Regions from separate parts of the Streptomyces sp. CA-142005 genome, predicted to be linked through region 3. Evidence: riboswitches for the same ligand, from Rfam matches in the RefSeq annotation. Region 3 holds a riboswitch; each other region holds the start of a gene.
The links. Region 3 has a riboswitch for cyclic di-AMP ahead of ACQPXS_RS28120 (NlpC/P60 family protein). Riboswitches for the same ligand answer to the same signal wherever they lie in the genome.
Positions count from the first base shown of each region.

Region 1 (3,200 bases), 180 kb from region 3:
GAGGCGGGCGGCGCGTTCGCGCAGCCGGAGCACGGGCAGCGTCGGGATGCCCTCGCGCAGGTCGGTCCCCGGGGTCTTGCCGGACTCGTGCGAGTCGGAGGCGATGTCCAGGACGTCGTCGGCGAGCTGGAAGGCGACCCCGAGCCGCTCGCCGTACTGGGTGAGCACGTCGACGACCGTCTCGTCGGCACCGGACATCATCGCGCCGAACCGGCACGACACCGCCACCAGCGAGCCCGTCTTGCCGCCGAGCACGTCCAGGTAGTGCTCGACCGGGTCGCGGCCGTCGGAGGGGCCGGCGGTCTCCAGGATCTGGCCCGTGACCAGCCGCTCGAAGGCGAGGGCCTGCACCCGGACCGCCTCGGGGCCGAGGTCGGCGAGGATCTGGGAGGCGCGGGCGAAGAGGAAGTCGCCGGTGAGGACCGCGACGGAGTTGCCCCAGCGGGTGTTGGCGCTGTCCACGCCGCGCCGTACGGCCGCCTCGTCCATGACGTCGTCGTGGTACAGCGTGGCCAGGTGGGTCAGCTCCACGACCACGGCCGAGGGCACGACGCCCGGCGCGTAGGGGTCGCCGAACTGGGCCGCGAGCATCACGAGCAGCGGCCTGAACCGCTTCCCGCCGGCTCGTACGAGGTGCTGCGCGGCCTCCGTGATGAACGGGACCTCGCTCTTGGTGGCCTCGAGCAAGCCTTCCTCGACAGCCGCCAATCCGGCCTGGACATCGGCTTCCAGAGCCTGGTCCCGCACGCTCAGCCCGAACGGCCCGACGACGGTCACGAGGGGTCTCCTGTCTGCTGGTGTCTGCTGGCGATTACACGGTTTGTCGATAGGTCGCTGCCATCACTCAACTCAGCGTATCCGGTCCTGTTTCGATCACCGATAGCGCCCACCGGTCCAGCCTGGGCGGTATCGGATCACGACCGGTATGTTTTTGATCAAGTGATAAGAGCGGACATTTATCGACTTAACAGGAATCCAGATGCTTTGTCGCGAGTCGAGGGGGCGAGCGGAGTAATGCCTACGCCCCAGACAACGACAGACGGCCCGTCACGGGTTCCGCGACAGGCTCCACCACGGGCGCCATCACCCACCCGATCCACCCGAACCCCCCATGTCCGATTTGAAATACTTTGTTATTTCGTGAATTGGGTCACGGCCGACCTGCGACCCCCAGGAGCCCGTCAGGCCACCTCCACCCTTGTCACATCGGCGAGTTGAGGGTTGGCAACCGCAAAGGATCAAGTACCCCATATGCCACAGACAAAGGTCAAATAGTACTTAGTGTGCATCCGGTACTTGTTCCCGGCATGTGCTCTCGCATACGTTCCGGGCCGTCGGGCGGACGCCGAATCCTGCCGCCGCCCGCGTGACCCATCGACGAACTCATTCGTACGGCAGGAGCGGGGGACCCAGGTAAGTCGCCGGGCCGGTCGGCACACGTCGCACCGGAACGGCTCGGGGTGAAGCCACGCCTTCTCAGGAAGACGCGGCCGGGCACCTCCCCGCCCGAACCCGACAGCTCACCTCGCAGGCGACGGAGAGGACTTCCCCATGTCTGCTGCCGCCAAGCACCGCCGCCCGCGCAACAACCGCCTGGTCCGCGCCCTCACGGTCGCCGGCACCGGCGCCGCCGTCCTCACCCTCTCGCTCATCGGCGCCACCAGCGCCTCCGCAGCCACCGGCACGACCTCCAAGGCTGCCTCCACCACCACCGCCGGGTACTCGAACAACCTCGACGGCTGGATCCGCGAGTCCCTCGCGATCATGGCCCAGAAGGGCATTCCGGGCACCTACAACGGCATCTATCGCAACATCATCCGGGAGTCCTCCGGCAACCCGAAGGCCATCAACCTCTGGGACTCCAACGCCGCCAAGGGCATCCCGTCCAAGGGGCTGCTCCAGGTGATCGACCCGACCTTCAAGGCGTACCACGTGGCCGGCACCTCCTTCGACCCCTACGACCCGGTCGCGAACATCACCGCGGCCTGCAACTACGCCGCCGCCCGGTACGGCTCGATCGACAACGTGCACAGCGCGTACTGACGGTCCCGCCGACCGGCACGGCATCGGCCGCCCGGTGTGCCCTCACCTGACGGAGGGGCACACCGGGCGGCCGTCGCTCCTTCCGGGGCGGCCGTGTACTGATGTGCCGGTCAGTCGGTCGGGAACAGTCTTTCGAGGACGACGGCGACTCCGTCGTCCTCGTTCGACAGAGTGATCTCGTCGGCCACCGCCTTCAGTTCGGGGTGCGCGCCGGCCATGGCGACCCCGCGCCCCGCCCAGTCGAACATCGGGATGTCGTTGGGCATGTCGCCGAACGCCAGCGCCTCCTCCGCCGCGATCCCGAGCCGCTCGGCGGCCAGCGCGAGACCGGTCGCCTTGGTCACCCCCGACGGCTGGAGCTCCACGGTCCCCGGCCCGGACATGGTGACCGTCGCCAGGTCGCCCACCACGCCGCGCGCCGTGGCCGCCAACTCGTCGTCGGACAGCTCGGCATGGCGCAGCAGCACCTTGCTGATGGGCGCGCACCACAGGTCGTCACGCCGGTCGACCCGCACCGCGGGCAGGGTGGGGTGCGGCATCCGGTAGCCGGGTTCGATGAGCGTGAGCCCGTCGACCCCGTCCTGGTCCACGGCCGCGTACACCTGCCCCACCTCGGCCTCGATCTTGCCGAGCGCGGTCTCGGCCAGCTCCCGGTCCAGCCGGACCGACCACAGCAGGCGGCCGGTCCCGGCGTCGTAGACCTGTGCGCCCTGCCCGCACACCGCGAGCCCCGTGCAGCCGAGGTGCGCGAGGAGCTGCCGTACCCGCGGGGCCGGGCGGCCCGTCACCACCAGGTGCCGGGCGCCGGCCCGCGCCACCCGCGCGAGCGCGGCGAGCGACCGGTCGGAGACGGTGTCGTCGCCGCGCAGCAGCGTTCCGTCCAGGTCGGTGGCGATCAGTGCATATGTGGGGGAGGCTGCCATGATCAGAGAATACGGATACCGGGCCCCACCGACTCACCTTGTCGTCCTGCGCACTTACGTGCTGTTCCACCCCAAGTGGTGCCTTGCGACTCCAGGTTGATGACGGGACTCGGCACGGGCGGTCGGCGGCTTCAGCCGTGGGCCGACGCCAGGTGTTTCGTCAGGCGCGGCGAGGCGAACTCCGTGCCGCAGACGAAGCGCATCACCGGGCCGTACGACGACGCCGCCGGCAGG
Region 1 is NZ_CP192078.1:5,805,109-5,808,308, reverse strand. It holds gene ACQPXS_RS27220 (polyprenyl synthetase family protein) at 1-777, opposite strand, end outside; cyclic di-AMP (ydaO/yuaA leader) riboswitch at 1,366-1,547, shown strand; gene ACQPXS_RS27215 (transglycosylase SLT domain-containing protein) at 1,552-2,043, shown strand; gene ACQPXS_RS27210 (HAD family hydrolase) at 2,154-2,966, opposite strand; gene ACQPXS_RS27205 (FAD-dependent oxidoreductase) at 3,098-3,200, opposite strand, start outside.
Region 1: linked by a shared signal. The riboswitch ahead of ACQPXS_RS27215 (transglycosylase SLT domain-containing protein) and the one ahead of ACQPXS_RS28120 (NlpC/P60 family protein) in region 3 are both predicted to bind cyclic di-AMP.

Region 2 (3,200 bases), 1.5 Mb from region 3:
GGAGGTCGGACGCCTCGGAGGCGGCGTGGGCGACGGCGAGGGAGACGCCGAGGATGGCGTTGGCGCCGAGGGAGCCCTTGTTGTCGGTGGCGTCCAGGTCGAACATGGCCTGGTCGATCAGGCGCTGCTCGGTGGCGTCGTAGCCGACCAGCTCCGGGCCGATCTGCTCGATGACGGCGAGGACGGCCTTCTCGACGCCCTTGCCCTGGTAGCGGTTCGGGTCGCCGTCGCGGAGCTCGATGGCCTCGAAGGCGCCGGTGGAGGCGCCGGACGGGACGGCGGCACGACCCGTGCTGCCGTCGTCGAGGCCGACCTCGACCTCGACCGTGGGGTTGCCTCGGGAGTCCAGGATTTCCCGGGCTACGACGACGTCGATGGACGGCACGAGCATCTCCTTCTTGGATGTGACGCTGGAAGTGCGGGGCTGTGTGCCTTACGGCTGTGCCTTGCGACTAGAGCCTAACCGTCCCCGGCGCGTCGGCCACCGACCGACCGTCCCGTGGACAGGAGAGACACGCAGACGGTACCTATTGTTCACCCACGGAACAAAGGGGCCTGCCGGTGAGGCCCTGCTGAAGAGTGGGGAAACGCAAGACCCCGCCCCGGCGCGTACGGGGGAACACGCGCCGGGGCGGGGAGCCCGTGGGGACGGGGGTGGCCCTCACGAGGCCCTCAGCATGCGGGCCGGGGATGTGAGGGCACTGTGAGCCCGTTCGGAGCCAGGCGTCACTTCAGGTGCAGCTGCTGGCCCGGGTAGATGAGGTCGGCGTCCTTGACGATGTCCTTGTTCAGCTGGAACAGCTTCTGCCAGCCGCCGGCCACGTGGTGCTTCTCGGCGATGGCGCTGAGGGTGTCGCCCTTGACGACCTTGTACTCGCCGTCGCCCTTCTCGACCTTCTTGCCGGTCGGGGTGGTGACGGTCTTGCTCGCCGACGGGGCCGTGCGCGTGGTGGAGCGGGTGGCGGCCTGGCCGGTGGAGCGGGTGGCGGTGCTCTTGGTGGTGCTCTTGGTGGTGCTCTTGGCGGCCGCCGGGGCGGAGCCGTTGTACGGCGTGCTCGACAGGCCCGTGCCGCACACCGGCCAGGCGCCCTTGCCCTGGCCCGCGAGGACCTTCTCGGCGACGGCGATCTGCTGCGCCTTGGTGGCGAGGTCGGCACGCGCGGCGTAGGCGGTGCCGCCGTACGCGGCCCAGGTGGAGTTGGTGAACTGCAGGCCACCGTAGAAGCCGTTGCCGGTGTTGATGGACCAGTTGCCGCCCGACTCGCACTGGGCGACCTTGTCCCACTCGGAGGCGGTGGCGGCGGAGGCGTTGCCGGCCGCCATCAGCGGGGCGGCGACGGCGGCGCCGGCGACACCGGCGAGCGTGATGGCGCGGACGGCCTTGGACGGGCGACGGTGCGTGCCCTTGCCGGAGAACAGCATGGATCGATCCCCTCACCGACGCCTGCGAGGTGAGCTGTCGGGTTCGGGCCGGTTGAGTTGCCCGGCCGCGCACTCGTTCATCCGAGGCGCGGCTTCACCCCAAGCCGGACCAGCGTCAACCGCTGGGCCCGGCGCTTACCTTGGGTCCCCCGCTCCTGCCTACGGCGCTTGACGCGACGACTGTTCCCGGGCATCCGCTGGCAGGATTCGGCGTTGCGGCTGCCGGGGCTCGTGGTGACGAGCGGTCCTGACCGTAGACATGCGATCGTCGGATTTTCAAAGACGATCAGGGCTTCTGAGACTCATCCCACACTTTCACCAAACCGGACATCAGCCGCGAAGTGGGGCGTCAATTCCCGCTAGCCGTCGCCGTTTTCGGCATGGACTTCCAGGGTCTGACCGGCGGCGATGTGGTCCGGGTCGGCGCCGATGACCTTCTTGTTGGCGGCGTAGAGCGCATGCCACCCGCCGTCGACGTCAAGGGAGTCGGCGATGGAGGCGAGGGAGTCGCCCTCGCGGACGGTGTAGGTGTCCGATCCGCGGCCGGCGTGGCGGCCGGAAGGCGTGGCGTTCTGACCGTTTGTCACGCTTTCGTCCGCGCTCTCGCCGCGGTGACGTCCGCCACTGCCGAGCGCGCCGGTGTCGACCAGGCTCCAGGAACCGGCACTCTGCTGGTAATTGTCCGGGTTGTCGGCGCTCGGGGTTGCTGTGGGAGAGCTGTCGCCTCCCTGTGAACCTCCGCCGTCGCGCGAGCCGGACTTGTCAGTCTTGTCGGACTTGGGGGTGCTGGTTCCGGTGAAGTCACCGGCGCCGTCCGGGGTTCCGGTGGCGTGGCTGCCCGAGCCCGGGGCCGGTGCGGTGCTCTCGTCCGAGGAGGAGCCGGTGGAGTCCGAGCCGGAGGAGTCCGAGCCGGAGTTGGAGCCGGAAGCGGAGTCCGAGGAGGACGAATCCGACAGACCGGACGAGCCGGAGTGGCCGGCCGAGCCGGACGCGTCACCCGAACCGCCGGAGCCACCGACGCCGGGGTCGACGTCGACCGAACCGGAGTGGGAGGTCAGCCCGGCGGTCAGCGCACACATGGCCCACGGCTTGGTGCCCTGGTCGGCGAGGATCTTCTCGGCGACGGCTATCTGCTGCGAGCGGCTGGCCTGGTCGGCGCTCTCGGCGTACTGCGTGCCGCCGTACTCGTCCCAGTCCTCCTGCGAGATCTGCAGACCGCCGTAGTAGCCGTTTCCGCTGTCCGCGCTCCAGGAGCCGCCGCTCTCGCACTCGGCGACCTTGTCCCACGTGGTGCCGTCGGCCGCGTTGGCGCTCGCGGCGCCGAGCAGCGGGATGGCGATGGCGGAGCCGGTCACCCCGGCCGCGACGAGGAGGGCCGGAGCCTGACGGGGGCGACGGTGACGACCGTTCCCGGAGAGCATGCGGAAGCCTTTCGTGCGACAGCAGGACCGGCGGGCGAAGCAGTGCCTCTCGCCACGCTGATGAGTGAACGTATCGGCAGACGATCACTTGTCACAAGTTCATGCCGCGCAGATCACGTGAAGATCACAGTGTTGAATGTTTGTCATCTCCTGCTGTGCGGCGGCCGATCGTCCCCTCCTGCCCGCTTTGTCACCCGTCGGAACGGCGACGCCTCACGCCCTGCCCGCGGGGCGGCCGCGACCATGGACTCGACATGACCCCCCGGGGGGCTTCCCGTCCAGGAGGACACGATGGCGCGGCACACCCGGCTGCCCGGCGAGTCCGCGGACTACCTCGCCGCACGCGAGGAACTCCGC
Region 2 is NZ_CP192078.1:4,447,196-4,450,395, forward strand. It holds gene eno (phosphopyruvate hydratase) at 1-391, opposite strand, end outside; gene ACQPXS_RS20845 (transglycosylase family protein) at 727-1,422, opposite strand; cyclic di-AMP (ydaO/yuaA leader) riboswitch at 1,427-1,599, opposite strand; gene ACQPXS_RS20850 (transglycosylase family protein) at 1,782-2,843, opposite strand; gene ACQPXS_RS20855 (DUF899 family protein) at 3,135-3,200, shown strand, end outside.
Region 2: linked by a shared signal. The riboswitch ahead of ACQPXS_RS20845 (transglycosylase family protein) and the one ahead of ACQPXS_RS28120 (NlpC/P60 family protein) in region 3 are both predicted to bind cyclic di-AMP.

Region 3 (3,200 bases):
CGCTCTGCGGTGCCGACGAGTTCCCGTACCAGCGCGTACTGGGCGTGGTTGGTGTCCTGGTACTCGTCGACCAGGACGTGCCGGAAGCGGCGGCGGTAGTGCTCGGCGACGTCCGGGAAGGCGCGCAGCAGGTTGACCGTCGTCATGATCAGGTCGTCGAAGTCGAGCGCGTTGGCCTCGCGCAGCCGCGACTGGTAGAGCGCGTAGGCCTGGGCGAGGGTCTTCTCGAAGCCGTCGGTGGCCTGGGCGGCGAAGTCCTCCTCGTCGATCAGCTCGTTCTTCAGGTTGCTGATCTTCGCGCTGAACGACTTCGGCGGGAAGCGCTTGGGGTCGAGGTCCAGGTCGCGGCAGACCAGGGCCATCAGGCGCTTGCTGTCGGCGGCGTCGTAGATCGAGAACGACGACGTGAAGCCGAGCTTCTTGGACTCGCGGCGCAGGATGCGCACGCACGCGCTGTGGAAGGTCATCACCCACATCGCGTTCGCGCGCGGGCCGACGAGCTGCTCGACGCGCTCCTTCATCTCGCCCGCGGCCTTGTTGGTGAAGGTGATCGCGAGGATCTGGCCCGGGTGCACGTGCCGCTCGGCGAGCAGGTGGGCGATGCGGTGGGTGAGCACACGGGTCTTGCCGGAGCCGGCGCCGGCCACGATGAGCAGCGGGGAGCCCGCGTGCACGACCGCGGCGCGCTGGTTGTCGTTCAGCCCCGCCAGCAGGGCCGCGGCGTCGAGGGCGGGGCGCGGGGCGCCGTCGCGGTAGTACGCGTCCCGGTCCGGCGGCACGTCGAACTTCCCGCCGAACAGATCGTCCGGAAGCGACTCCGGAGCGTGATCGTCCTCGGGCGGCGGCGGGGGCTCCTCCTCGTGCCCGCGAGGGGCCTGGAGGTCCGCCAGGAAGCTGTCGTCAAAGAGGCTGCTCATCGCTCTACGAGTCTAGGGCGCCCCACCGACAACCGGTCGCCGTCCCCGGAACATGGCGGGCCCGGAACGCAGCCGGTCTTCACCGCCGAGTGGCCCGCGGCCTGCTCACACAGGGGAACCGTCCGATGACATAGGAGCGAAACCCGGCCCAGGTCACGAAAATGTATCGGACATATCACGCACCAACCTTCACAGGAGTCACACGAGTTGGCTAGCGTGCGTCCGGGCCGTACGACCCCTACCGGCGAACCCCGCCGGGCCGCGCGGCCTCCGCCGAGTCCGGCGCGCCGCAGGGCGCCCGGAGCCGGGGACCCACCGACCTTGGGGTGAATCGGCCGGCTCCCACCCGGGACGCCGCCGTAGGGCAACCCTTCCGAACCACCGCCCGAACCCGACAGCTAACCCGGTAGGCGGCCCATTGGAAGGAGTCGCCTCCCTTGGCGTCGCACCGCAAGCCGCGCCCCGGCGGGACCATCGGAACGGGCCTTCGCACCCCCGCCCTCGCCACCGCCGCCCTCACCTCCATGGCCGTGCTCTCGCAGACCGCAGAGGCCGCCCCCCGTACCGATCACGCCAAGCCGAGCCTGGAGGAGGTCGAGAAGAAGGTCGACGATCTCTACCGCCAGGCGGAGTCGGCGACCGAGAAGTACAACGCGGCCAAGGAGCGGACCGGTAAGCAGCGGGGCCGCGTCGACGCCCTGCGCGACGACCTCGCCCGGCGCACCGAACGCCTCAACAAGGCCCGCGAGGAGCTGGGTTCGTTCGCCGCGGCCCAGTACCGCACCGGCGCCGCCGCTCCCGACACGGCCACCTTCCTGCTGGCGAACGACCCGCAGGACTACTTCGACCAGACCCAGCTGATGAACCGGCTGACCTCGCGGGAGAAGCGCGCGGTCGACGACTACATCGGCGAGCAGGCCACGACCATGAAGAAGCGGCGGGAAGCCGCGCAGAGCCTGCAGACGCTGAACGACTCCCAACACGACCTGCAGACCGCCAAGTCCACCGTCCAGAAGAAGCTGGCGTCGGCCCGCGAGCTGCTGTCGCAGCTGAACGCCCAGGAGAAGGCGCGGCTGGCCGCCATCGAGCGGGAGAAGCAGCAGGAGGCGGCGCGCAAGGCGGCCGAGCTGGCGAAGCAGCAGGCGGCCCAGCAGCAGGCAGCGCAGCAGCAGGCCGACTCGTCGTCGTCCTCGTCCACGGGGTCAGGGTCCGGATCGGGCTCGACGGGCTCCGACTCGTCCGGGTCCACCACCACATCCAGCTCGTACGACACGAAGGCCGAGAAGGCGATCGCCTTCGCCCGCGCGCAGATCGGCAAGCCGTACGTGTGGGGCGCGACCGGGCCGGACTCCTACGACTGCTCGGGCCTCACCCAGGCCGCCTGGAAGGCCGCCGGCGTCACGCTTCCGCGCACCACGTACGACCAGGTCGATGCGGGCACCACGGTCTCGCTCGCCGACGCGCGGCCGGGCGACCTGATCTTCTTCTACGACGACATCAGCCACGTCGGCGTCTACATAGGCAACGGCATGATGATCCACGCCCCCAAGCCGGGCGCGTACGTCCGCGAGGAGTCCATCTACTACGGCGGAGAGTCGATCATCCACAGCGTGGTCCGCCCGGGCTGACGGCCTGCCCCGGGCCGGGCGCGCCTCGGCTCTTTCGCGCTCCACGCGGGCGTGCCGGGGAATTGCACGTCCGCGTGGGCGCGCCCTGTCCAGGCGCGGGGCTGCCCGCTCTTCCCGCCTCATACACGCGTACCGGCGTTTTTGCTCATCACGCGCGCGTGCCCTTCCGGGCAGGGCCGCCGCGGCTCCCTAGCATCGGCGCATGCCCGGCATCTCAGGTCTGCGCGTGTGGTGGGCGGGGCGGTCCCCCGCGGCCGGAGCCGCCGTGATGGCGACCGGCATCCTGTCGGTGGGGCTGCACATGACCGGCGACGAGGCGGTCTCCTGGGTGGCGCTGGCGCTGACGTGCGTCGCCTGGGCCGTGCTGGCCGCGGGGTTCGTGCTGCGGCTGGTCGGCGAGCGGGGACGCTGGGCGACCGAGGCGGAGAGCCCGGGCGCGCTCACGTCCGTCGCCGCGACCACGGTGCTCGGCACGCGGATCTCGGCGCTGGGCCGGCAGACCCTGGCCGAGGCGCTCCTGGCGCTCGCGGCGCTGCTCTGGCCGGTGCTGCTGTTCCTGGTCGTACGGCGCTGGAGGCCGCGCATGCCGGGGGCGGTGTTCCTGTGCTGTGTGGCCACAGAGGGGCTCGCCGTCCTGGCCGCCACGCTGGCCACG
Region 3 is NZ_CP192078.1:5,987,311-5,990,510, reverse strand. It holds gene pcrA (DNA helicase PcrA) at 1-917, opposite strand, end outside; cyclic di-AMP (ydaO/yuaA leader) riboswitch at 1,179-1,347, shown strand; gene ACQPXS_RS28120 (NlpC/P60 family protein) at 1,355-2,545, shown strand; gene ACQPXS_RS28115 (tellurite resistance/C4-dicarboxylate transporter family protein) at 2,748-3,200, shown strand, end outside.

Region 4 (3,200 bases), 1.0 Mb from region 3:
CCCTCAGGCGCTCGGGGCTGATGTTGGAGGCGGCGATGTGGCGGACCTTGCCCGCCTTCACCAGCTCGTCCAGCGCGCCGATGATCTCCTCGACCGGGACCTCGGGCTTGTCGAAGTGGGTGTAGTAGAGGTCGATGTGGTCGGTGTCCAGGCGGCGCAGGGAGGCGTCCGCGGCGGCCTTGATGTTGGCAGCGGACAGGCCCTGGAACTCGGGGTGCTGGCTGACCTTGGTCGCGATGACGACGCGGTCGCGGTTGCCTCGGGACTTGACCCACTTGCCGATGACCGTCTCGGACTCGCCGCCCTTGTGGCCCTCGATCCAGGCCGAGTAGGAGTCGGCGGTGTCGATGAAGTTGCCGCCGGCGGCCGTGTAGGCGTCCAGGACGGCGAAGGAGGTCTCCTCGTCGGCGGTCCAGCCGAAGACGTTGCCGCCCAGGCAGAGCGGGAAGACCTCGAGGTCGGAGGAACCGAGTGTGCGCAGGGAAGTCATGCTCCACATCAACACCGGCGGCAGATGATCGCATTCCGCCGCCGGTGCAAAGTCCCCCGTACAGACGGCTGTCAGGGGTTGAGGCCCTTGTCGCGCAGCCACGGCGCCGGGTCGACGGCGGTGGCCTGGCCGTTCGGGTGGACCTCCAGGTGGAGGTGGGGGCCGGTGACGTTGCCGGTGGCGCCGACCCGGCCGATGACCTCGCCGGTGGAGACCTTCTGGCCGACGGAGACGTTGATCGAGGACTGGTGGCAGAACCACAGCTCGGTGCCGTCGTCCAGGGTCAGGACGGTGCGGTAGCCGTAGGCGCCGGCCCAGCCCGCCTCGGTGACCGTGCCGCTGTGGATGGCCTTGATGAGCGTGCCGGTCGGGGCGGCGAAGTCGAGGCCGGTGTGGTAGCCGGAGGACCACATCGCGCCGGGCTGCCCGAAGGTGCCGGTGATCGTGTACGAGACGACGGGCAGCTGGTACTGCTTGGCCAGCTCGGCCAGCCGCGCGGCCTCGGCGGCCTTCTTGGCGTCGGCCTCCGCCTTCTCCTTGGCGGCGGCGGCCTTGGCGGCGGCCTCCTTCTCCGCCTTGGCGGCCGCGGCGGCGGCCTGCTGGTCGGCGGCGGCGATCGCGGCGGCGGTGGCCTTGCCGTCGGCCTGGCCCTTCTGCTGCTCGGCCTGGGCCATGATCCGGTTGCGCAGGGCCTCGCCGGCGTTGCCGCTGTCGGCGCTGTCCGTGGTCACGCCCACGTGGCTGAGCCCGGTGGTGGAGGCCTGCGGTGTGTCGGAGGAGCCGCCGTCGAAGATGTGCTCGACGGAGTCCAGGTCCGGCATGGATATGGAGACCGGCGGCTTGCCGGTGTTGGCGCTGGCCATGCCGCCCGCGCCGACCGCGGCGATCACGCCGACGCCGAGGACGGTGGAGCTGCGTGCGAAGCCGCCGCGCTGCTTGGCGACGCGGTGCCGGCCACGGACCGGGGCGACGGAGTCCTCGGTGGGGTTCCACTCCTCCCAGGGCCCCTCCTCGGCGCGGTAGGCGCCGTAGCCGAAGGTCTCCGGCTGGGCTTGCGCGGGCACGAACGGGGCTTCTGGGGCGGGCCGGTTGGACGCCACTCGGGCGTACTCCTTTCCTTCCTCCGCCTACCGGGTTAGCTGACGGGTTCGGAGCAGGAAGGTCTCCTACGCGCGTATACCGGCTGGTATCCGCGCGATTCACCCCAAGATGGTGGTTCCCCGGTTCCCTTGCGGGATTCGACGCGTGCGCACGGAGCCGCCTCTTGTGACGGCTGGGACGACCGCGCTGCGTTATCGAACGTTAATAGACCCGGCAGCCACTTTCCAAGCCGTTCGGCTTGATCATTAACGCTTTCAACGATGGACTTACCGTTCAAGAACACTCCAAACCGGGCGAGTTGGCCACCGCTCAGGAGCGTCCGCGTTTTTGATGGTGACTCAGATGTTATGCGGAGGGCTGTCGTCCGGTCACTGTCGGTGAAGGTGATCACGGGAGTCGTGGAGGGGTGACCGGTGTGCGGCCGATCGGATGACCGCGTGGTGTACAGTAGAGACACAACGACGCGGGGTGGAGCAGCTCGGTAGCTCGCTGGGCTCATAACCCAGAGGTCGCAGGTTCAAATCCTGTCCCCGCTACTGAAGGCTCAGGGCCCGGAATCCTCGGATTCCGGGCCCTGAGCGTTTGCACGGGCGCCTCAGCCCAGCAGATGCCCGTTCGGCGCCTTGGCGGATTCCTCCAGCTCGGGCAGGACGACCACCTCGGCACCCGCCTTGACCAGAATCCCCGTACCGTCGGCCGCCGCCACGAACGTGTCCGGCTCCCGCCAGGCGGTGACCACCCGGCGCACCCCCGCCCGAAGGATCAGCTCGGCGCAGGGCGCGGGCCGCGAGGCACGCCGCGCGCAGGGCTCCAGGCTGCTGTACACCGTGGCGGCAGCCAGTCGCGGATCCGCCGGGTCGATCTTCGCGAGCGCGGCCTCCTCCGCGTGGACCACGGGATCATCCCCCTCCCGGGAGTGGCCGCGAGCCAGCTCCGTACCGTCGGCGGCGACCACCACCGCGCCGACGCTGAACGCCGTCTCCGAGGGCGGACACAGCGCGGCGAGTTCACAGGCGGTGCGCAGCCAGTGCCGGTCGGCGGCGGTGGCGAGGGGACCCGTGCCGGGCGCGGTGGGCTCGTAGCGCATGAGGACGACGTCCTCGATCCGGCGGGTCTCGGTCAGACGCAGCCGGCCGGACTGGTAGCCACCGGGGCCGAACAGGCGGGGCGCGGCGGGGTCGCCGACGAAGAGCGGGGCGAGGACCAGCTGGAGCTCGTCGGCGAGGCCCAGCTGCAGCAGCTGGGTGTGGACCGTGCCGCCGCCCTCGACCATCAGCCGTCCGACCCCGCGCACGTCGTGCAGGTGGGACAGCAGGGCCCGCCAGTCGAGGCCGGGGCCGAGCGGGACGATGTCGGCGGCGCCGCCGAGGCGGCGGGCGGCCCGCTCGGCACCCCGGTCGGTGGTGTAGACGAGCTTGTCGCCGCCGGTGTGCCAGAAGTTTGCGTCGGGGTCGAGGTCGCCGGTGGCGCTGACGGTCACCTTCAGCGGGTACTCCGGCCGGCCCGCCCGGACCCGCGCCGCGCGGCGCTCGGCGGAGTTGACCAGCAACCGCGGGTTGTCGGCGCGGATCGTGCCGGCGCCGATCAGGATGGCGTCGACGGAGGCCCG
Region 4 is NZ_CP192078.1:4,976,464-4,979,663, forward strand. It holds gene ACQPXS_RS23355 (aldo/keto reductase) at 1-490, opposite strand, end outside; gene ACQPXS_RS23360 (M23 family metallopeptidase) at 562-1,590, opposite strand; cyclic di-AMP (ydaO/yuaA leader) riboswitch at 1,600-1,744, opposite strand; tRNA gene ACQPXS_RS23365 (tRNA-Met) at 2,054-2,127, shown strand; gene ACQPXS_RS23370 (dihydrofolate reductase family protein) at 2,187-3,200, opposite strand, start outside.
Region 4: linked by a shared signal. The riboswitch ahead of ACQPXS_RS23360 (M23 family metallopeptidase) and the one ahead of ACQPXS_RS28120 (NlpC/P60 family protein) in region 3 are both predicted to bind cyclic di-AMP.